3 regions of the Streptomyces sp. NPDC020996 genome follow, and region 2 is predicted to be linked to each of the others. Evidence: riboswitches for the same ligand, from Rfam matches in the RefSeq annotation. Region 2 holds a riboswitch; each other region holds the start of a gene.
What was found. Region 2 has a riboswitch for S-adenosylmethionine ahead of AB0G63_RS01565 (ABC transporter substrate-binding protein). Riboswitches for the same ligand answer to the same signal wherever they lie in the genome.
Positions count from the first base shown of each region.

Region 1: linked by a shared signal. The riboswitch ahead of AB0G63_RS11335 (amino acid ABC transporter permease) and the one ahead of AB0G63_RS01565 (ABC transporter substrate-binding protein) in region 2 are both predicted to bind S-adenosylmethionine.
Region 3: linked by a shared signal. The riboswitch ahead of AB0G63_RS06330 (aminotransferase class V-fold PLP-dependent enzyme) and the one ahead of AB0G63_RS01565 (ABC transporter substrate-binding protein) in region 2 are both predicted to bind S-adenosylmethionine.

Region 1 is NZ_JBFADM010000011.1:149,845-157,144, forward strand. It holds gene AB0G63_RS11315 (aromatic acid/H+ symport family MFS transporter) at 1-714, shown strand, start outside; tRNA gene AB0G63_RS11320 (tRNA-Pro) at 1,122-1,195, shown strand; gene AB0G63_RS11325 (putative leader peptide) at 1,449-1,559, shown strand; gene AB0G63_RS11330 (glutathione S-transferase C-terminal domain-containing protein) at 1,685-2,545, shown strand; SAM riboswitch class IV at 2,612-2,723, shown strand; gene AB0G63_RS11335 (amino acid ABC transporter permease) at 3,098-4,075, shown strand; gene AB0G63_RS11340 (amino acid ABC transporter ATP-binding protein) at 4,072-4,857, shown strand; gene AB0G63_RS11345 (ABC transporter substrate-binding protein) at 4,936-5,961, shown strand; gene AB0G63_RS11350 (LLM class flavin-dependent oxidoreductase) at 6,092-7,294, shown strand.
Region 2 is NZ_JBFADM010000002.1:42,376-49,675, reverse strand. It holds gene AB0G63_RS01575 (winged helix-turn-helix domain-containing protein) at 93-626, shown strand; gene AB0G63_RS01570 (acyl-CoA dehydrogenase family protein) at 676-1,905, shown strand; SAM riboswitch class IV at 2,008-2,117, shown strand; gene AB0G63_RS01565 (ABC transporter substrate-binding protein) at 2,381-4,030, shown strand; gene AB0G63_RS01560 (ABC transporter permease) at 4,027-5,109, shown strand; gene AB0G63_RS01555 (ABC transporter permease) at 5,113-6,060, shown strand; gene AB0G63_RS01550 (ABC transporter ATP-binding protein) at 6,053-7,300, shown strand, end outside.
Region 3 is NZ_JBFADM010000005.1:234,079-241,378, reverse strand. It holds gene AB0G63_RS06340 (cytochrome bc complex cytochrome b subunit) at 1-1,064, shown strand, start outside; gene trpD (anthranilate phosphoribosyltransferase) at 1,186-2,250, shown strand; SAM riboswitch class IV at 2,324-2,440, shown strand; gene AB0G63_RS06330 (aminotransferase class V-fold PLP-dependent enzyme) at 2,600-3,961, shown strand; gene AB0G63_RS06325 (Lrp/AsnC ligand binding domain-containing protein) at 3,987-4,268, opposite strand; partial or broken gene AB0G63_RS06320 (rhomboid family intramembrane serine protease) at 4,265-5,090, opposite strand; gene AB0G63_RS06315 (hypothetical protein) at 5,225-5,467, shown strand; gene AB0G63_RS06310 (NYN domain-containing protein) at 5,507-6,850, shown strand; gene AB0G63_RS06305 (NlpC/P60 family protein) at 7,063-7,300, shown strand, end outside.

The DNA of each region.
Region 1 (7,300 bases), on a different contig from region 2:
CGCGACGAGGAGGCCCGCGCGCTGGCCGCCCGCTACGACGTGGAGCTGCCCGCCACGGCCGAGAGGAAGACGGCCGCCGACCGCTTCGACGCCCTGGTGGGCCTGTTCCGCGGCGGCGAGTGGGTCCAGACCCTGCTGTACTGGCTGGCCTCCTTCGGCGGTCTGCTGCTCGTCTACGGCGTCGCCACCTGGCTGCCCACCCTGATGCGCGGCGAGGGCTACCGGCTCGGCTCGGCCCTGACCTTCGTCGTCGTCTTCAACCTCGGCGGCATCGTGGGCATGCTGGTGGCCGGCCGCGCCGCCGACCGCTTCGGCGCCCCGCGCATCTCGGCGATCTGGTTCGCGCTCACCGCCGCCGGCGTCTTCCTGCTGAGCGTCCACATGCCGACCGGCGTCACCATGGCGGTCGTCTTCCTCACCGGCGTCTTCCTCAACAGCGCCCAGACGATGATCTACGCGACGGTGTCGATCCGCTCCACGCCCGACAGCCGGGCCACCGCCGTCGGCTGGACCTCCGGCATGGGCCGCTTCGGCGCCGTCTTCGGCCCGTGGCTCGGCGGCCAGCTGCTCGCCGCGGGCCACGGCGACTGGGGCTTCACCGCCTTCGCGCTGGCCGGCGTGTCGTCCATGGTCTTCATCGGGATCGCGGCGCTGCGCGGCTCCGGGAGCGGCGCGAGGCGCAGCGCCGGCCAGGAACTGGTCGCCGCCCACTGAGCGCCTCCGGCCGGTCTTCGGCGTTACGGTGTGGCGCGACCTGTGCGGACGGGCGGCCGAGTGCGGGATCAGGCCACCCGAGCCGCGCGGACAGGCGGGCCCCGGCGCCCGTCAGCCGGCGCCCGTCACCCGTCACCCCTCACCCGGCACCCGGCGCCCGTCACCCGGCACCCCTCACCCGGCGCCCGTCCCCCGGCGCCTCGCGGTGCCGGGTGCCACGTCGTGCATGGCCTGCCCGGGGGGCGGCGGGTAGACGGTATCGGTCCCGGCGGCGGGGGAGGAGTCCGGCGTCCGGTGCACGCGCACGCGCCGCGGGGCGGGTGCCGCCCGGGGACGGCTCGGTACGACCGCCCGTATGCGGTAGGGTTGACCTGCACGATCACGCGGCTCGGCCGGGTGACGCGCGCCGGGACGTGGCGCAGCTTGGTAGCGCACTTGACTGGGGGTCAAGGGGTCGCAGGTTCAAATCCTGTCGTCCCGACGGCGCGAAGGGGTCTTCGCGGGCGGAAGCTCGCGGAGACCCCTTTTTCCGTAGCCTCCGGCGTCGCGCGACTCCGCACCCCGCACTGCGGCTGCCGCGTGCCGCCCGGCCGGGCGGGGCCGGGCCGCCCGCGAAACCCCGCCGTGCCGCCGAGGTCCACCGGCGACGGCCACCTGATGGACAGCCCCTTGACGCCACTCGCGCCCGGACCGACACTCCAGAGGGGAATCCTAGTGAACGGGTAGGGAATGGCATGAGGCGCCTCGAGTGGGTCACCGCGCACGTGGGCCGTTCGCCTCTGCTGACCTCCCGCCGCCACATCGATCTGCTGCGTGTGTGCAGCGCGATCGCCCCTCTGCGCTGAGCCGTACCCATCCGCGTCGGCGCGACCCAGAGCCGCGCCGCGCCGGCGCACAGGGGTGCCTACGGCCGAGCCGCCCGACGTCGCTTCCGCCGCGCGCACGTCCGCGCCCGCTCCCGGGGAGAGTCATGTCCATCGCACCACTGGCCGCCCACGCGTCCGCCGAGCCCGGCACCGCCTTCCGGGGCCGGATCGGCAGGGACGCCCGCAGCGGTCACTACGCCGTCCCGCTCCGCTACCGCCTGTACCTGTCGACCGCGTGTCCCGACGGCCTGCGCATCGCCGTCACCCACACCCTGCTCGGCCTGGACGCCGTCTGCCCGGTCACCGTCCTGCCCGCCGTCCCCGACCTGCCCGACGGCGGCTACCACGCCCTGCGCCCGCTGTACGACGCCAGCGCCCACCGCTACGGCGGCCCCGCCGTCGCACCCGTGCTCGGCGACGACTGGTCCGGGCGCATCGTCAGCACCCACGCCCCCGACATCATGCGCGACCTCGCCCGCGGCTTCGGCGCCGGCCGCCCCTCACCGTACCCCCGCGGCGCGGAGTCGGAGATCGAGGCCGTCGAGCGGATGTGCGCGCACGGCATCGAACGCGCCGCGCAGCGGGCCGGCGCCGCGGACACCGGGCCGGACGAACGCGCCGCCGCACTGGAGGAGTTGCTCACCACGCTGGGCGCCCTGGAGCGGTGGCTCGACGGGCGCACGTACCTGATCCGCGATCAGGTCACCGCCGCCGACGTCGAGTTGTGGTCCGCGCTGGTGCTGCTCGACACGGTGCACCGCAACCACCTGGACGCCTCCGCCGTCCACCGCGTCGCCGCCCACCCCGCCCTGTGGGCCTACGCCCGCCGCCTGACCGCCCACCCCGCCTTCGGACCGCACCTCGACCTGGACGGCATCGCCCGCCGCCACCACGCCCGCTGCCGGGGCCTGGAGGACGCCGGAGCCGCCGTCCGGATCCTGGACTGGGCCGCCCACACCCCCTGACCGTTCCACCTGGTGGACCGGTGTTGACATCGGCCGGGCCGAGCGCATTGACTTGCGGCTCACAACGGTCATGAGCGTCAGCGCCAAGCCCTGGCTCGCTGACCGGCAACCCTCGCTCAGCGGTGGGGTGCCCCAGGTGACGACCGGACCGGATGACGTTTTTCGGTAAGCGCGAGGCCCGCAGGGCCGGAACAGTGACGGTGACGAGATGTACGCAGCTTTCAGGACGGTGACACGCCGTCCCCTGAGCTGCGTACCGCCGTGCGCGAAGCCGCTCGTCGCCGACCGCGCCGTCGATCTGCTGCGCGTCAGCAGCGCACTGTGTACCGCACCGGGCCGCGCCCGCTGCCACGGCTGACCACCAGCACCGGCAGACTCGGCCCCCAGGCCGGCCACCGGCCTGAGCGGCCCGCGCATCCCTGACGAACACCGCCCGCCCGGTGTGCCGTTGTCCTTTCCGCCCCCGGTCCGTACGCCCGCGCGTATGCGCCGCTCGCCGTCGCGGCACACGCCGTCACGGTCCGGGGGTGTCCGACCCAGCCGGAGCCCTCCATGAGTGAACTCCCAGGCGCCGTGTCCCTCGCCGGGGCACCGCCCGCCGACACACCGTCAAAGACCCTGTCCGCACAGCGCGTCCAGCCGCTGCGGCGGCCCGGACGCTGGATCGCCACCGCGGTCGTCCTGGTCCTCGTGGCCCAGTTCGTGCACGGTCTGGCGACCAACCCCTTCTACCAGTGGGACCGCTTCGGCTACTGGTTCCTTCGGCCGACCATCCTCGACGGGCTCCTCATCACCCTCGAAGTCACCGCCTACAGCGCCGTGCTGGGCCTGCTCGGCGGCATCCTCCTCGCCCTGGCCCGCCTCTCGAAGTCCCCGGTGCTGCGCGCGGTCAGCTGGACCTACGTCTGGGCGCTGCGCTCCATCCCGCTGATCGTGGTGCTGCTGTTCCTCTACAACTTCAGCGCCCTGTACCAGACGTTGAGCCTCGGCGTCCCCTTCGGGCCCGCCTTCTTCACCTTCGACGAGTCCCGGCTCGCCACCGACATGGTGGTCGCCGTCGTCGGCCTCAGCCTCAACGAGGCGGCCTACGCCGCCGAGGTCGTCCGCGGCGGCCTCCTCTCCGTCGACCAGGGCCAGCACGAGGCCGCCGCGGCGCTCGGCCTGCCCAAGAGCTACCAGTTCACCAGGATCGTCCTCCCGCAGGCGCTGCGGTCGATCGTCCCGAACTACGTCAACCAGCTCATCGGCCTGATCAAGGGCACCTCGCTGGTCTTCTACGTGTCCCTGCTCGACCTGTTCGGCTCCGCGCAGACGATGGGCAGCACCTACCCCGGCGACATCGTGCCGCTGCTGCTGGTGGTCACCGTCTGGTACCTGATCCTGACCAGCCTGGTGTCCGTCGCCCAGTTCTACGTCGAGCGGTACTACGCCCGGGGCGCCACCCGCTCCCTGCCGCCGACGCCGCTGCAGAAGCTCCGCACCGGCCTGCGCGACCTGCGGGACCGTGCGCGCAGGGAGGCCGCCGTATGACCGCCGAGACCCTCAGCACCCGGCCCGCCGCGGTCGAGGTGCACGACGTGCACAAGTGGTACGGCGCCCACCGCGTCCTGGACGGCATCGACCTGACCGTGCGCCCCGGCGAGGTCACCGTGATCCTCGGCCCGTCCGGCTCCGGCAAGTCGACCCTGCTGCGGGTGATGAACCACCTGGAGAAGCCGGAGATCGGCCACGTCAGCGTGGGCGGCGAGCTGATCGGCGTACGCCGGCACGGCGAGCGGCTGAGGGAGCTGAGCGAGCGGACCATCCTCGCCCAGCGCAGCCGCATCGGCTTCGTCTTCCAGAACTTCAACCTCTTCCCGCACCTGACCGTGCTGGACAACGTGGCCGCCGCCCCCGTCGCCACCGGCCGGCTCGCCAAGGCCGAGGCACGGGAACTCGCCCGCGAACTGCTCGGCAGGGTCGGCCTCGCCGACCGGACCGGCGCCTACCCGCGCCAGCTGTCCGGCGGCCAGCAGCAGCGCGTGGCCATCGCCCGCGCGCTCGCCCTGCGCCCCGGCGTCATCCTCTTCGACGAACCCACCTCCGCCCTCGACCCCGAACTCGTCGGCGAAGTCCTCGCCGTCATCGAGGACCTGGCGAGCAGCGGAACCACGCTCGTCATCGTCACCCACGAGATCGGCTTCGCCCGCCGGATCGCCGACCGGATCGTCTTCCTCGACGAAGGCCGGGTCGTCGAGCAGGGCCCGCCCGCCGAGGTCCTGGACAACCCCCGGCACGAGCGGACCCGGGACTTCCTGAGCAAGGTCCTCTGAACCGGCCGCCCCCCAGACCACCACCCCCGTAGCACAGGCACCACCAGCAACACCCTCACCGAACGACAAGGAACAGCCATGCCTTCCCACCTCTCCCGACGTCACCTGCTGCGCGGCCTCACGGCGGCCACCGCCGTCACCGCCCTCGCCGCCGGGCTCGCCGCCTGCGGCGGCGACAGTGACGCGGCCACCGGCACCGGCAGCACCGCCGCCGGGTCCGTGACCGTGGGACGGCTGTCCAACGGCGCCGCGAAGGAGACCACTCTCAAGGTCGCCGAGGTGAAGTCCATCAGCGCCGAACTGCCCGCCTCCGTCCGCAAGTCCGGCAAGCTCGTCATCGGCGTCGGCGCGCTGCCGTCCGGCTTCCCGCCGCTGGCGTACGTCGGCAGCGACCAGAAGTCCCTCACCGGCGCCGAGCCCGACCTCGGCCGCCTCGTCGCCGCGGTCCTCGGCCTGAAGCCCGAACTGAAGAACTCCACCTGGGAGAACCTCTTCGTCGGCATCGACAGCGGCAAGGTCGACGTCGCCTTCTCCAACGTCACCGACACCGAGGAACGCAAGAAGAAGTACGAGTTCGCCTCCTACCGGCAGGACAACCTCGCCTTCGAGGTGCCCGAGAAGAGCAATTGGAACTTCGACGGCGACTACCGCAGCCTGGCCGGCCTCACCGTGGCCGTCGGCTCCGGCACCAACCAGGAGAAGATCCTGCTGGAGTGGAAGAAGAAGCTGGAGAGCGAGGGCAAGAAGCTCACCGTCAAGTACTTCCAGGACAGCAACAGCACCTACCTGGCCCTGGGCAGCGGCAAGATCGACGCCTACTTCGGCCCCAACCCCGGCATCGCCTACCACATCACCCAGGTCGCCAAGACGCCCCAGCCGACCCGCAACGCGGGCAAGTTCTCCGGCGCGGGCGCCGACCTGCAGGGCCTGATCGCGGCCACCGCCAAGAAGGACAGCGGCCTGGCGAAGCCCCTCGCCGACGCGATCAACCACCTCATCGACAGCGGCCAGTACGCCAAGTGGCTGGCCGCCTGGAACCTCTCCAACGAGGCGGTCGCCAAGTCCCTGGTCAACCCGCCGGGACTGCCGCTGGACAACTCCTGACCGGCGGGACCCGGCAGCCCCCGGCCCATGGCCGGGGGCGCCCCCTCCCACCGCGCTCGCCCGCCGCCGGCCCCCGTCCGCGCGGGGGCCGGCGCTCCGTACGGACTTCGGACTCACCGGAAGGCACCCCGTGACCTCATCCACCGCACCCTCCCCGGCCGCCCTCCACCTCGCCGTCGCCCTGGACGGCACCGGCTGGCACCCCGCCTCCTGGCGCGAACCGGTGGCCCGGCCCAGGGAACTGTTCACCGCCGCGTACTGGGCCGGTCTGGTGGCCGAGGCCGAGCGGGGCCTCATCGACTTCGTGACCTTCGAGGACGGCCTCGGCCTTCAGTCCTCGCACCCCTTCGACCTCGACGGGCGCACCGACCAGGTCCGCGGCCGCCTCGACGCCGTCCTGACCGCCTCCCGCATCGCCCCGCTGACCCGGCACATCGGCCTGGTGCCGACCGTGATCGCCACCCACACCGAGCCGTTCCACATCTCCAAGGCGATCGCCACCCTCGACCACGTCAGCACCGGCCGCGCCGGCCTGCGGGTGCAGATCACCGCCCGGCCGCACGAGGCCGACCACTTCGGCCGCCGCACCATCGGGCACCTCGACGGCTACGACGACCCCGTGGTGACCGACCTCTTCGACGAGGCCGCCGACCACGTGGAGGTCGTGCGCCGCCTGTGGGACAGCTGGGAGGACGACGCGGAGATACGGGACGTCGCCACCGGCCGCTTCATCGACCGCGACAAGCTGCACTACATCGACTTCGAGGGCCGCTTCTTCAGCGTCAAGGGCCCCTCCATCACCCCGCGCCCGCCGCAGGGCCAGCCGCTCGTCACCGCCCTCGCCCACCAGACCGTCCCCTACCGGCTGGTGGCCCGCCAGGCCGACGTCGGCTACGTCACCCCGCACGACACCGACCAGGCCCGCGCGATCGTCGCCGAGATCCGCGCCGAGCAGGAGGCGGCCGGCCGTGCCGGAGAGCCGCTGCACGTCTTCGGTGACCTCGTCGTCTTCCTGGACGACGACCCCGCCGAGGCCACGGCCCGCAAGCAGCGCCTCGACGACCTCAACGGCGAGGAATACACCAGCGACGCCCGGATCTTCACCGGCACCCCCGCCCAACTCGCCGACCTGTTGCAGGAGTTGCAGTCCGGTGGACTGACCGGATTCCGGCTGCGCCCCGCCGTCCTCGGGCACGACCTGCCGGCCGTCACCCGCGGCCTGGTCCCCGAACTCCAGCGCCGCGGCGTCTTCCGCCGCTCCTACGAGGCCGACACCCTGCGCGGACTGCTGGGCCTGGCCCGCCCCGCCAACCGCTACGCCGCCACCGCCTGAGCCGGA
Region 2 (7,300 bases):
GCCACTCCGCTCCTTCTCCCTCATTCCAGGTGGTCAGGCGAACCCACCCCACTGGGCCTGACGACCCGACGTACTCATGAAGGACGACCGTCATGACCACGGGACTTCCGGCCCAGGCCACTCCACCGGATGCACCGCCACCGGACATGCGCCGTCTCCGCCTCGTGGACGACACCGCGCAGAGCGACACGCAGGAGGGTGGTTCCCCGCCCCTGGTCGGCTACCTCATCCTCGTTCCCGAGGGCACCGATCCGGCCGGGCTCTTCGCCAAGGGCGTGACACGGCCCGAGATCCGACCGGTCGCCTACACGGACTCACCTCCCGTGCGGCAGACGGGAGAGGGAGTCGTCCGGGTCGACACCGGACGACATGTCGCAGAGGTGGACGGACGTGAACTCGACCTGAGCTACCTGGAGTTCGAGCTGCTCGCCCACCTCGTTCGGCAACCCCACCAAGTGCACTCGCGCGAGGCGTTGATAGCCGGCGTCTGGGGCTACGACCACATCGGCGACGGCCGCACCGTGGACGTCCACATCGCGCGCCTGCGCCGCAAGCTGGGCAGCGCACACCGGCACCGGATCGTCACCGTACGGGGCGTGGGCTACAAGTACGTGCCCGACCAATGAGAGATTCTCAACACCGCCTGCGACTCACGAACTTGAGGAGGTCACCGCCATGGGCGTTGCCACTGCGCCGTCCGGATCCGCCGGGAAGTCCGACCGGACCGGGCCCGGCCGTGCGCACTGGCTGCACGTGGCTCGCGAGACGGCGGAGGACCTGACCACGGACGCGGCGGCCAGGGAGCACGCGGGCAAAGCCCCGTTCGACGAGGTGTCCCGGCTGCGTGAAGCCGGGCTGCTGACGCTTCTCGTGCCGGCCGAGTCCGGGGGAGGCGGCGCGGACTGGACGACGGCGTACGCCGTCGTCCGGGAGATCGTCGCCGCCGACGGCGCCATCGGGCAACTGCTCGGCTGTCACTACTTCCTGTCATGGAGCGCCCGGTTCTTCGCCCAGCCCGCCGCCGCCACCCGGATCGAACAACAGTCGGCGACGCAGCAGTGGTGCTGGGGCGGCGGTCTCGCCCCGCAGGAACTGCCTCTGACCCTGACCAGGAAAGGCAGGGGCTACGTACTTGACGGTCGGCAGAGCTACACCACCGGGGTCCTGGTCGCCGACCGCCTCGCCGTGCGGGCCGAGCGGGCCGACACCGGCGAACCGCTCGTCGTCGTCGCCGATCCCGCCCATCGCCGCGTGCGGATCTACGGCGACGCGGACACCTTCGGCCAGCGGCTCGCGGCCGGCGGCAGCGTGGAGTTCGACGCCGTGCCGATCGCCGCCCACGACGTACTCGGCTCCCTGTCCGCAGACGACGACGTGCTGTCACCCCAGGCCGCTCTCACATCACCGATCGGACGCCTCCTGTCCGTCCAACTCCTTCTCGGCATTGCCGAGGGAGTGCTCGCCGAGGCCCGTGAGTACACCAGGGCGGGCCGTTCGTCCTGGCATCCTGCCCGGCCGGGCGGCTCTCCTGAGGATCCGTACGCGCTGACCGCCTACGGAGAGCTCACCGTCCTCACCCGTGCCGCCTCCGCACTCACCGGTCAAGCGGTGGAAGCCGTGCACGGCGGCCTGGCACGCGGCGAGGACCTCACCTACGACGAGTACGCTGACATCTCGGTCCTCGTGACCATGGCCGAAGCCGCCGCTTCCAGAGCCGCGCAGGAATCCACCACCCGCGCCCTCGACGTCATCGGCTCCCGCTCCGCTTCCGCGCGGCTGGGCTTCGACCGCTTCTGGCGCAATGCGAGGACCCACACCTTGTACGAGCCTGCCGCCCAGCGGCTCCGCGACGTCGGCGACTACTTCCTCAACGGGGCACACCCTCCGTTCGTCCTGCCTGCCTGACCCGGAGGCCGTGGAGCGCCTGGACGTCAGTCGGCCCCGGACCTGATCCAGGGTCAGGGCCCGTCTTGACGCCGGAAGAACTGCCGATCTACGGTGAGCGCGAGCTACGAGTTCCGGTGATCAAGCCCTGGCTGGCCGGACGGCAACCCTCGACGCAGTGGGGTGCCCCAGGTGAAGGCTCGGCGGATTTTCTCATTCTGCAAGTGCGCTCACTCGGCCCCGAGGCGGGCCAGAACCCGGGAGGACGGCATGGCTGGAGCCTTGATGCTGTGCTCCCGGCTTCATGTCGATCTGCTGCTGGTGTCCAGCTGTCTGTGTACGGGCTGATCCACCCCTCCTCGGGCCGGCAGACCTGCCACCCGCCCGTTTGACCCTCTCCACCTCCTTTCTCCCTTTCCCACGTGACCGGCACGCCACGGCACAGCCCTGCGTCACGGCTGCCTGCGCACCCCCGATACGGAAGCAGAGATTCCTGATGGCACTGCACAACGGCCCGACACCGGACAGATCCCTCCGGTCCGGCCTCGGCGCGATATCCCTCGGCACGGCGTTCCTGGTGGCGCTGACCGGCTGCACCAGCAGCAAGGACGGCAGCACCGCGAGCTCCGCCGCGGCGATCACCGTCGGTACGACCGACCAGGTCACCAGCCTCGACCCGGCCGGCTCGTGGGACGCGGGCTCCGGCACCGTCGAGAGCGAGGTCTTCGCGACCCTGCTCAGCCAGAAGAACGGCTCCGCGGAGGTCTCCCCGGATCTGGCCACCGGAATCGAGCTGACGGGACCCAAGGAGTACACCGTCACGCTCAAGAAGGGCCTGAAGTTCGCCAACGGCCACGAACTCACTTCGTCTGACGTCAAGTTCAGCTTCGACCGGAATCTGAAGATCGCCGACGAGAACGGACCGTCGTCGCTGCTGTACAACCTCTCCTCGGTCGCCGCCCCGGACCCGGCCACCGTCGTCTTCACCCTCAAGTCGGCCGACGACACGCTGTTCCCGCAGGTGCTGTCCACGGCCGCCGGCTACATCGTGGACGAGCAGGTGTTCCCCGCGGACAAGATCCTCGACGACAAGTCGATCGTCACGGCCAAGCCGTGGAACGGGCCGTACGGCATCCAGAGCTACGACAAGAACTCGCTGGTGTCCTTCACCGCCAACGCCGAGTACCAGGGCCAGTTGGGCACGCCGAAGACCAAGAACGTCCGGCTGAAGTACTACACCGACGCCGGCAATCTGAAGCTCGACGTCCAGCAGGGCACCATCGACGCCGTCTACCGCACGCTGACCACGACCGACCTGGACGACCTCGCCAAGCAGAAGGGCGTCAAGGTCCACACCGGTTCCGGCAACGGAATCCGCTACATCGTCTTCGACCTGGCCGCCCAGCCCTACGGCACCAAGACCAAGAACGCCGACGCGAAGAAGGCGCTCGCCGTCCGCCAGGCGGTCGCGGACTCCGTCGACCGGTCCCAACTCGCCCAGCAGGTCTACAAGAACACCTACCAGCCGCTGTACAGCTCCGTCCCGGACGGACTGACCGGTGCCACCCCGTCCTTCAAGTCGCTCTACGGCGACAAGAAGGGCGGCCCCGACAAGGCCGCCGCGGCGGCCCGGCTGAAGGCGGCGAAGGTCAGCACACCGGTCACCCTCAACCTCCAGTACAACAGCGACCACTACGGCTCGTCGTCGGCCGACGAGTACGCGCTGATCAAGACGCAGCTCGAAGCGACCGGGCTGTTCAAGGTGAACCTGCAGTCCACCGAGTGGACCCAGTACGGCAAGGACCGCGTCAAGCATCTCTACCCGCTCTACCAGCTCGGCTGGTACGCCGACTACCTCGACGCCGACAACTACCTCTCGCCCTTCTACTCGGCCAACAGCTGGGTCGCCAACGGCTACGACGACCCCGCCGTGCGCACGCTGATCAAGAAGGAGGAGACCGAGACGGACGCCGCCGAGCGGACCGAACTGCTGAAGCAGGCACAGGACAAGGCCGCCGCCCAGGTGCCGCTGCTGCCGCTGCTGCAGGGCTCCACCGCCATCGTCACCCGCACCGGCGTCAGCGGCGTGCCGGACGAGCTGGACGCGACGTACCAGTTCCGCTGGGCCGGGCTCTCGAAGAAGTGAGCACCCTGACGCAGGAGACCCCCGGCGCCGTCGCCACCCCGGCCGACGGCGCCGCCGGGTACGGGTTCGCCCGCTACCTGGCGGTCCGCTTCCTCCTCATCATCCCCACCGTGCTGATCCTGGTCAGTCTGGTCTTCTTCCTGATGCGGCTGACCGGCGACCCGATCACCGCCGCCTTCGGCGACCGCCTCACCCCGGACCAGCTCCAGGCCAAGCTCCACCAGGCGGGCTACGACCGGCCGTTGTTCACCCAGTACCTGGACTACCTGCGCTCGCTGGCCACCGGCGACTTCGGCCGCACGGTCACCGACAACCAGCCGGTGACGCACGTGCTCGGCACGTACGGCGCGGCGACCGTCGAACTCGCCTGCTACGCACTCCTGGTGGCTTCGGTCATCGGCGTCCCGCTGGGCATGGTGGCGGCCTCCCGCCGCGACCGGGCGCCGGACGCGGTCCTGCGCCTGTTCGCGATCCTGACCTACGCCACGCCCGTGTTCTTCGTGGGTCTGCTGCTGAAGCTGGTCTTCGCGATCCGGCTCGGCTGGCTGCCCTCGTCGGGCCGGGCGAGCACCGGCGTACAGCTCTTCCTGCAGGATCAGACGAGCACGACCGGCGTGTATCTGATCGACGCCGTGCGCAGCGGCGACGGGACGGCGATCGCGGACGTGCTCCGGCACGCCGTACTGCCCGGACTGGCACTGGGCCTGCTCGTGGCCGGCGTGCTGCTCCGGCTGGTGCGCACGAACCTGATCGGGACGCTCTCCACCGAGTACGTCGAGGCCGCTCGCTCCCGGGGAGTGGCGCCGCTGCGCCTGGTCACCCGCCACGCCACCCGGCCCGCGCTGATCCCCGTCGTCACCGTCCTGGGACTCCAGGTCGCCGGGCTCCTCGGCGGGGCCGTGCTGACCGAGACCACCTTCGAGTGGAAGGGCCTCGGCTACGAGCTCGCCCACTACCTGACGGCCCGTGACTTCCCGGCCGTGCAGGGCATCGTGGCCCTGTTCGCCGTCGTCGTGGCGGTGACGAACTTCCTCGTCGACGTCGTCGCCGCGCTGATCGACCCGCGAGTGAGGTACTGAGACATGGCCCTGGTTCTCGTACGACGGCTGCCGCTGCGTCTGCGGACGGGCGCGGGGGTGCAGCGGGCCATGCTGCTCACCGGCCTGGTTCTGACCGGCCTGTTCGTCCTCACCGCACTGCTGGGACCGTGGCTCGCCCCGCACGGCTACGCCCAGCTCCGCGACGGTGAGGGCCTGTTCGGCTCCCAGCAACAGCCGAGCGGCGCCCACCCGCTGGGCACCACCATCGCGGGGTACGACGTGCTGTCCCGGACGGTCTGGGGCGCGCGGACCGCGCTGCTGATCATCCTCGCCTCGCTGCTGCTGTCGGTCGTGCCGGGCACCGTGCTCGGCCTGGTCTCCGGCTACCTCGGGGGCAAGCCGGACCGGCTGCTGGTGGGGCTGGCGGACGCCCTGTACGCGTTCCCTCCGCTGCTGCTCGCCATCGTCATGTCGATCGTGATCAGCGGTGGCCGGTCGAGCCTCGTCGGCGGTCTCGGCGCGGCCGCCGGCTCGGTCGCCGTGTCGTTCGTACCGCAGTACTTCCGGGTCGTCCGGGCCGAGGTGGTCCGGGTGAAGGCGGAGCCGTTCGTCGACGCGGCCCGTGTGATCGGCGCCGGGCCGTGGCGCATCATGACCCACCACGTGCTGCGCAACTCGGTGCGCACCCTCCCGCTGATCTTCACGATCAACGCGTCGGAGGCCATCCTCACCCTCGCCGGCCTCGGCTTCCTCGGCTTCGGCATCGAGCCCAACTCCGCCGCCGAGTGGGGCTACGACCTCAACCGCGCGGTCGCCGACGTCACTTCGGGCATCTGGTGGACCGCGGTCCCACCCGGCCTGGGGATCGTCCTCACGGTCCTGGGCACGACCCTGCTCGGCGAGAGCCTGACCGACCTGGCCGACCCACGGCTGCGGCGCCGCGCCGGTTCGTCCGCCGCTCCCACGGACGGAGGCGGGAACGATGACTGACCTGCTGCGCATCGAGGACCTGCACGTCGGCTTCGCCACCGACACCGGCTCGGCGCCCGCCGTCCGCGGGGTCAGCCTGTCCGTCGCCCCCGGCGAGGTGCTGGCCCTGGTCGGCGAGAGCGGCAGCGGCAAGACCGTCACCGCCCGGTCGGTCCTCGGCCTGCTGCCCGACACCGCCACCGTGCGCGGCCGTGTCCTGCTCGGCGACGGCTCCTCGGAGCCCGACGAGGACGTGCTCACCGCGTCCGCGGCCCGGCTGCGCGCCCTGCGCGGAACGCACGCCGCGATGGTGTTCCAGGAGCCCTCCACCGCGCTGAATCCCGTCTTCACCATCGGCTGGCAGCTCACCGAGGGCCTGCGCGCCCACGGACGCGGCGGCGACAGGGCCGAGCGGCGGGCCCTCGCCGTGGAATGGCTCGACAAGGTCGGCATCCCCGACCCGGCCACCCGCGTCGACCACTATCCGCACCAGCTCTCCGGCGGCCAGAAGCAGCGCGCCGTCATCGCCATGGCCCTCGCCCTGGGCACCCGGCTCATCGTCGCCGACGAACCCACCACCGCCCTGGACGTCACGGTGCAGGCGGAGATCCTGGAACTGCTCCACCGCTGCCGCACCGACTTCGGCACCGCCGTGCTGCTCATCACCCACAACATGGGCGTCGTCGCCGACCTCGCCGACCGGGTGGCCGTGATGCGTGCGGGACAGGTGGTGGAACAGGCGCCGGTACGCGATCTGTTCGCGGCGCCCGCACACCCGTACACCCGGCAGCTCCTCGCCGCAGTACCGGACTTCGGCACCGGCGCAGCCACGCGGCCGGAGACGGCGGACGGCGGGGGGCAGCCGGTCGTGCGCGCCTCCGGGCTGGTCGTCGACTACCCGGGGCGGCTGGGGCGCAAGGGCTTCCGGGCGGTGGACGGGGTGAGCTTCGAGATCCGGCCGGGCGAGGTGCTCGGGCTGGTCGGCGAGAGCGGCAGCGGCAAGACGACCATCGGGCGGGCCATCGCCGGGCTGACCGCGGTGACGGCCGGACAACTGGAGCTGTTCGGCCAGCCGTTGACGCGCAAACGCAAGGCGGCCGGGCGGATCGGCTACGTCTTCCAGGACCCCGCCACCAGCTTCGACCCCCTGCTGACGATCGCCGAGAGCGTCGCGGAACCGCTCGTCGTGCACCGGCGCGAGCTGGGCGCGAAGGCGATCCGGGCGCAGGCCGAAGCACTGCTCGAAGCGGTGCACCTGCCC
Region 3 (7,300 bases), on a different contig from region 2:
TCGTCGGCACGTACCTGTCGTTCTTCCTCTTCGGCGGCGAGTTCCCGGGCGGCGACTTCGTGGCCCGCTTCTACTCGATCCACATCCTGCTGCTGCCGGGCATCATGCTCGGCCTGGTGGTCGGCCACCTGATCCTGGTCTTCTACCACAAGCACACGCAGTTCGCGGGCCCCGGCAAGACGAACAACAACGTCGTCGGCATGCCGCTGCTGCCGGTGTACATGGCGAAGGCCGGAGGCTTCTTCTTCCTGGTCTTCGGCGTGATCGCGGCCATCGCGGCGATCGCCTCGATCAACCCGATCTGGGCCCTGGGCCCCTACCGTCCGGACCAGGTGTCCACCGGCGCCCAGCCCGACTGGTACATGGGCTTCTCCGAGGGCCTGATCCGCACGATGCCCGGCTGGGAGATCAACTTCTGGGGCCACACGCTCGTCCTGGGCGTGTTCATCCCGCTGGTGATCTTCCCGCTGGTGCTGGTCACGATCGCGGTCTACCCGTTCATCGAGTCCTGGGTCACCGGCGACAAGCGCGAGCACCACATCCTGGACCGCCCGCGCAACGCCCCGACGCGCACCGCGTTCGGCGCCGCGTGGATCGCCTGGTACTTCGTGATGCTGATCGGCGGCGGCAACGACCTGATCGCCACGCACTTCCACCTGTCGATCAACGCCATCACCTGGTTCGTGCGGATCTCGTTCTTCGTCGTGCCGGTGCTGGTGTTCGTGGTCACCAAGCGGATCTGCCTCGGCCTGCAGCGCCGGGACAAGGAGAAGGTGCTGCACGGCCGCGAGGCCGGCATCATCAAGCGCCTGCCGCACGGTGAGTTCATCGAGGTCCACGAGCCGCTCAGCCAGGAGCAGCTGCACACCCTCACGGCGCACGAGCAGTACAAGCCGCTCCAGATCGGCCCGACGGTCGACGAGAACGGCGTCGAGCGCAAGGTGAGGAGCTCCCAGAAGCTGCGCGCCAAGCTGAGCGAGGCGTACTACGGCGAGGAGTCGCAGATCGCCAAGCCGACCGTCGAGGAGTACAAGGAGATCACGAGCGGCCACGGCCACCACTGATCGCTGAGGCGTCGCCACGCCCCGCACAGGGCCCCGTCCGGTCTACGGACGGGGCCCTGTGCCGTGCCGCGGCTGGATAGGGTGGAGGCACACTCTCTTCTACGACGTCTGGAGCGGCCTTATGAGCGCTGTGACCCCCGCTGGAGGCGACACCGCGGCGGGCCGCTCCTGGCCCGCCCTGCTGAACGGCCTGCTGGCCGGCCGTGACCTGAGCGCCGACGACACCGCCTGGGCGATGGACCTGATCATGCGCGGCGAGGCGACCGACGCGCAGATCGCCGGCTTCGTGGTGGCCCTGCGGGCCAAGGGCGAGACCGTCGAGGAGATCAACGGACTCGTCCGCACCATGTACGAGCACGCCAACGTCATCGAGGTGCCGGGCGCGGCCGTCGACATCGTCGGCACCGGCGGCGACGGGGCGAAGACGGTCAACATCTCCACCATGTCGTCGATCGTGGTGGCCGGCACGGGCGCGAAGGTCGTCAAGCACGGCAACCGGGCCGCGTCCTCCGCCTCCGGCGCGTCCGACGTCCTGGAGAAGCTGGGCGTCAACCTGGAGCTGCCGCTGGAGCGGGTCCCGGCGGTCGCCGAGGAGGCCGGCATCACCTTCTGCTTCGCGATCAAGTTCCACCCGGCGCTGCGCCACGCGGGCGCCGCGCGCGGGCAGCTGGGCATCCGCACCGTGTTCAACGCGCTCGGCCCGCTGACCAACCCCGCGAAGGTCAAGGCGCAGGCGGTGGGCGTCGCCGACCCGCGCATGGCGCCGATCGTGGCCGGCGTCTTCGCCGAGCGCGGCCACTCCTCGCTGGTGTTCCGCGGTGACGACGGCCTCGACGAGCTGACCACCACCGCCACCTCCCGGGTCTGGGTGGTCCGCGACGGCAAGGTCGGCGAGGAGGTCTTCGACCCGCGCGAGGTCGGCATCGACCTGGTGCCGGTGGAGGCGCTGCGGGGCGCTGACGCGTCCTACAACGCGGAGGTCGCCCGGCGGCTGCTGGAAGGCGAGGCGGGGCCCGTACGGGACGCCGTGCTGCTGAACGCGGCGGCGGCACTGGTGGCCCTGGAGCCGGGCCCGGGGTCGCTCGCCGAGCAGATCCGCGAGGGCATGGCCAAGGCCGCGGAGTCGATCGACTCCGGCGCGGCCAAGCGCACACTGGAGCGCTGGGTGGCCGCCAGCAACGCCTGACCGAGGTGCGCGCGGTCCCGCGATCCGGACAGGAGTTGCGGGACCGCGATCACCTCGCGTACGTTCCTGTCCAGGTCATGAGTGACAGTCATACGGCCCCGGCCGACTGTCCGGCAACCCTCCGTCCGTGGCGGGGTGCCCCGGGTGAAGACCAGGCCGTGGGCAGCGAGGTCCACGGCAAGCGCGGACCCCTCGCACACCAGGGGTCCTGGTCGTCGAGGAGCCTTCTGTGAGCAAGCGAATGCGATAGGGCGTAGAGCCCCGCCTCCGCGTACCCCCTTCACCTTTCCCGTGCTTGAGCCGTACCCGCTCGCGCGGTGAATCCCCTTGCCTTTCACAGGAGTTCGCCATGTCCGTCTGCACCGCTGCCACCACCCAGTCCATTTGCACCCCGCTGCCCGTTCTGGGTGGAGACGTCACCGTCCCGCTCGTCACCGGCGGCGAGGTCGCCTACGCCGCGCTCGACTACGCGGCCAGCGCGCCCGCCCTGCAGCGCGTCTGGGACGACGTGGCCGCGTACGCGCCGTACTACGGCAGCGTCCACCGCGGCGCCGGCTACCTCTCCCAGCTGTCCACCGACCTGTTCGAGAACGCCCGCCGGACGGTCGCCGAGTTCCTCGACTGCCGCGCCGACGACCAGCTGGTCTTCACCCGCTCCACCACCGACTCGCTCAACCTGCTCGCCGCCGCCCTCCCGGCCGGCTGCCAGGTCTTCGTCTTCGAGACCGAGCACCACGCCTCGCTGCTGCCGTGGCGGAACGCCCGCGTCACCTTCCTCGACGCCCCGCGCAGCCCGCGGCAGGCCGTCGAGACCCTGGAGCGCGCCCTGGCCGCCCGCGATCCGCACGGACCCGCCCTGGTCTGCGTCACCGGCGCCTCGAACGTCACCGGCGAGCTGTGGCCGGTGCGCGAGCTGGCCGCCGCCGCCCACGCGCACGGCGCCCGCATCGTCCTGGACGCCGCCCAGCTCGCCCCGCACCACCCGGTGAGCGTCCGCGACCTGGACGTCGACTGGGTCGCCTTCTCCGGCCACAAGCTGTACGCCCCCTTCGGCTCCGGCGTCCTGGCCGGCCGCGCCGACTGGCTGCGCGCGGCCGAGCCGTACCTCGCGGGCGGCGGCGCCAGCCGCCGGGTGACCCGGCGCGCGGACGGGGGAGTGGACGTGGAGTGGCACGACAGCGCCGCCCGGCACGAGGCGGGCTCACCCAACGTCATCGGCGCCTACGCGGTCGCGTCGGCCTGCAAGGCGCTCACCGAGGCCGGCTTCGACGCGCTGGTGGCCCGCGAGCAGTACCTGATCGGCAAGGTGCGAGCAGGACTGGCCGAGGTCCCGGAGGTCAGGGTGCTGTCGCTGTTCGGCGACGACGCGCCCCGCGTCGGCGTCATCTCCTTCGTCGTGGAGGGCTGGAACAGCTCCCACTTCGCCGCCGCCCTGTCCGCCGAGTACGGCATCGGCGTCCGCGACGGCCTCTTCTGCGCCCACCCCCTGGTCCGTACCCTGCTGGGCAGCGACCCGCGGACCCAGGGCGAGTGCGGCGCCCCCGAGGCCGCGCCGGGCGAGAACTCCCTGAACGCCGTCCGGGTCAGCTTCGGCGCCGGAACGCCCGACGAGCATGTGGAGCGGTTCGTCGACGCCGTGCGGGAGCTGGTGCGCGACGGGGCGAAGCTGCGCTACCGGACGCAGGACGGCCGTTGCGTCCCCGCGGTGTGAGCCGGCAGCGCCCGTGGGGCGGCGGTCAGGAGTCGAGGCCGATCGCGAACGCCGCCTCCAGGTCGTGCTGCGAGTAGGTGCGGAAGGCGACGTGCGTGTCCGTCGCCTCCACGCCCGGGATCTTGCTGATGCGCCCCGGGATGACCTCCGCCAGGTCCTCGTGCCGCCTGACCCGCACCATGGCGATCAGGTCGTAGGTGCCGGTCACGGAGAAGACCTCGCTGACGCTCTCCAGCTTGGCGATCGACTCCGCGATCTCGGGGATCCGGTCCACGCTGGTCTTGATGAGGACGATCGCGGTGATCACGGCTGGTTCTCTCCCTCGGTGGCCGGAACTCGGGCGGATTTCACTCTAGCCCGCCCGTCACCCGTCACCGCCCTTCCGAGGCCGCGCTACGCGCCCCCCTGTTTCCCCGAACCGCGCCCAGGCCAGCACGAACCCCAGCCCGAAGCCCACCAGGTGCGCCAGATAGGCCACGCCGGGCCCCTCGGCCGCCCGCCCCGCCGCCACCCACTGCAGGGCCGCCCAGAACGGCAGTACGACCCACGCCGGGAACCGCAGCGGCAGGAACAGCAGGAACGGCAGGAGACTGGTCACCCGTGCCCCGGGGAAGAGGTACAGGAACGCACCGAGGACCGCCGAGATCGCCCCGGACGCGCCGACCAGCGACTGCCCCGAGGAGGCATTGGCCGCCGAGTAGCCCAGCAGGGCGAGGTAGCCGCAGCCGACGTAGAACAGGGTGAACCGCACGCGGCCCATCCGTTCCTCGGTCATCACGCCGAAGACGTAGAGGAAGAGCATGTTGCCCAGCAGGTGGACCCAGCTGCCGTGGACGAACAGGGCGGTGGCCGGGGTGAGCGCGGCCCGCGCCGAGCCCTCGAACAGCTGCGCGGGCACCACGCCCCAGCGGCGGAAGTAGGCCCGCTGGGCGGCGAGCAGCGCGTCCCCGGAGCCGTAGGCGGGATTCAGGCCCGCCGCCGGGCCGATCAGGAAGATCAGGCAGCACAGGACGATCAGCCCGTACGTCACCGGGGCCGAGGGAGCGCGGATCGCTCTGCCGACGGTCCCGCTCCAGTTGCCGATGATGTCGCCGATCACGAACACAGAGCATGACGTAAGCGGACGCATCAGCCCAGACCGCCTCGCCGCCGTGGACGGACCAGCGGCGACTACCTGCCAGGCCGTAGGGTTACCGCCACACGCCCCGCCGGGCCGGGGCGTCGCCGACAATGGAAGACCGAGAAGGAAAGAGCACAGTCACGATGACGGTTCCCCTGCCGACCGCCACGACGCGGTGGCGCTGCACCCTCTGCGGCAACCTCACGCGTTTCGACGTGACCCGCTCGTCGAAGGTCGTCGAGTACGTCCACCTCGACCTTGCCGGTGAGCCGTCGGTCGAGGAGCGCGAGGTGGTCAGTGAGACCATCGAATCGGTGCGCTGCCGCTGGTGCAACGCCGTGGACCAGGTGGAACTCGTGGACAGGCCGGGTGCCGGCTCCTCCTGAGGGGGAGCGGGCCCTCGCACAGCTAGTGGGGTGTGACGGATGGTGGAGACCGCAGGCGGGGGGCCGGGCGACGGCGCCGCTGAGGTGCTCGACCGTCCGCTGCCCGACGGAGTGCGCAAAAGGGTCGTACAGATCGTCTCGGACGGGTTCGGCGGGCTGACGCTCACCGAGCTGCCGGCGCAGCTCAGACAGTACGCGCGGTTCGCGCCGAACCGGCGGGCGAAGTTCGCCGGAAACGCCATGGCGGCCGCCCTGGAGACCGATCCGCTGTTCCGCCAGCGCATCGGGGAGAAGTTCCGGGAAACCCAGCCGGAGCTGGCCGGCGCTCTCGACTCCGGTTCCCCGCCCCCGGCCGCGGATCCGCTCGACGTGGCGGCCGCGGCCTATGTGCTGCGCCCCGCCGGCTGGGTGAAGCTGGTGACCGCGGCCGGCGAGGAGGCCCAGCGGGCCGACGCCGAACGCGCCGGCGAGGAGAGCCGGGCCGAGCTGGAGCGGCTGCGCGAGGAGCTGGCCCGCGCGCGTGAGCAGACCCGGGCGGAGACCGAGCGGCTGCGCACCGAGCTGGACGCGGCCCGCAAGGAGGCCGAATCGCTTCAGCGCAAGCTGCGCGCGGCCCTCAGCGACGTCAAGCGCGGCGAGGCGGCGCTGCGCAAGACGCAGGCCGAGATGGAGGCCGTGCGCGCCGACGGGCACGCCCAGGTGTCCGCCGCGGAGAGCGAGACACGGCGGCTGAAGGCGCGGCTCGGCGAGGCGGAGGCGGCCCTGGAGGCCACCCGCAAGGCGGCGCGGGAGGGGCGCAGCGTCGAGGACATGCGCGTGCGGCTGCTTCTTGACACCGTGTTGGACGCGGCGCAGGGCCTGCGCCGCGAACTCGCCCTGCCGCCGGTGTCCGTGCGGCCCGCCGAGACCGTCGACGCGGTCGAGCCGGGACGGATGAGCCCGAAGGACATCGCCGCGCGGGCGCTGTCCGAGCACGACCCGGCGATCCTCGACCAGCTCCTCGCGCTGCCGCAGGCGCATCTGGTCGTCGACGGCTACAACGTCACCAAGACCGGCTATCCCCAGATGCCCCTGGAGAAGCAGCGGCTCCGGCTGCTCGGCCAGCTCTCGCAGCTCGCGGCGCAGACCGGCGCCGAGGTGACGTGCGTCTTCGACGGGGCCGAACTGGCCGCGCCGGTGCTGCTGGCGCCGCCGCGCGGGGTGCGGGTGCTGTTCTCCAAGCCGGGCGTCACCGCCGACGAGCTGATCCGCCAGCTGGTGCGCGCGGAGCCGCCCGGCCGGCCGGTCATCGTCGCCTCGACCGACCGCGAGGTGGCCGACGGGGTGGCCCGGGCCGGTGCGCGGCCGGTGGCTTCTGCGGTGCTTCTCAAGCGCCTGTCCTGAAAACGTCACGGCCGAGGTTTAATGCCCGAATTGACGGGACCGTCACGCAACGTAGCGTCAACCGTGCATCACCTCACGTGAGTTGTGTGCAAAGAATGCATTGCGTGACGTGGTTTTTTGGTGTGAGGATTTGAACTGATCACAGGAACATCACTAGGGTCTGGGCTCGAACCTCCAAGCGGGTGATCCCTCGGAAGAAGGAGTTCGCCTCCGTGGCGTCCCATCGTCGACCCAAGCAGCCGAGCCGGGCACGTGTGACCGTGCTGACCACCGCGGCAGCCGCCGCCGTCGCCATCAGCGCGCAGGCCGCCAACGCCGCGCCGAGCGAGAAGCCGAGCAAGGACGAGGTCAAGGCGAAGGTCGACAAGCTCTACGAGCAGGCGGAACAGGCCACCGAGAAGTACAACGGGGCCAAGGAGAAGCAGGAGAAGCTCCAGAAGGAGATCTCCA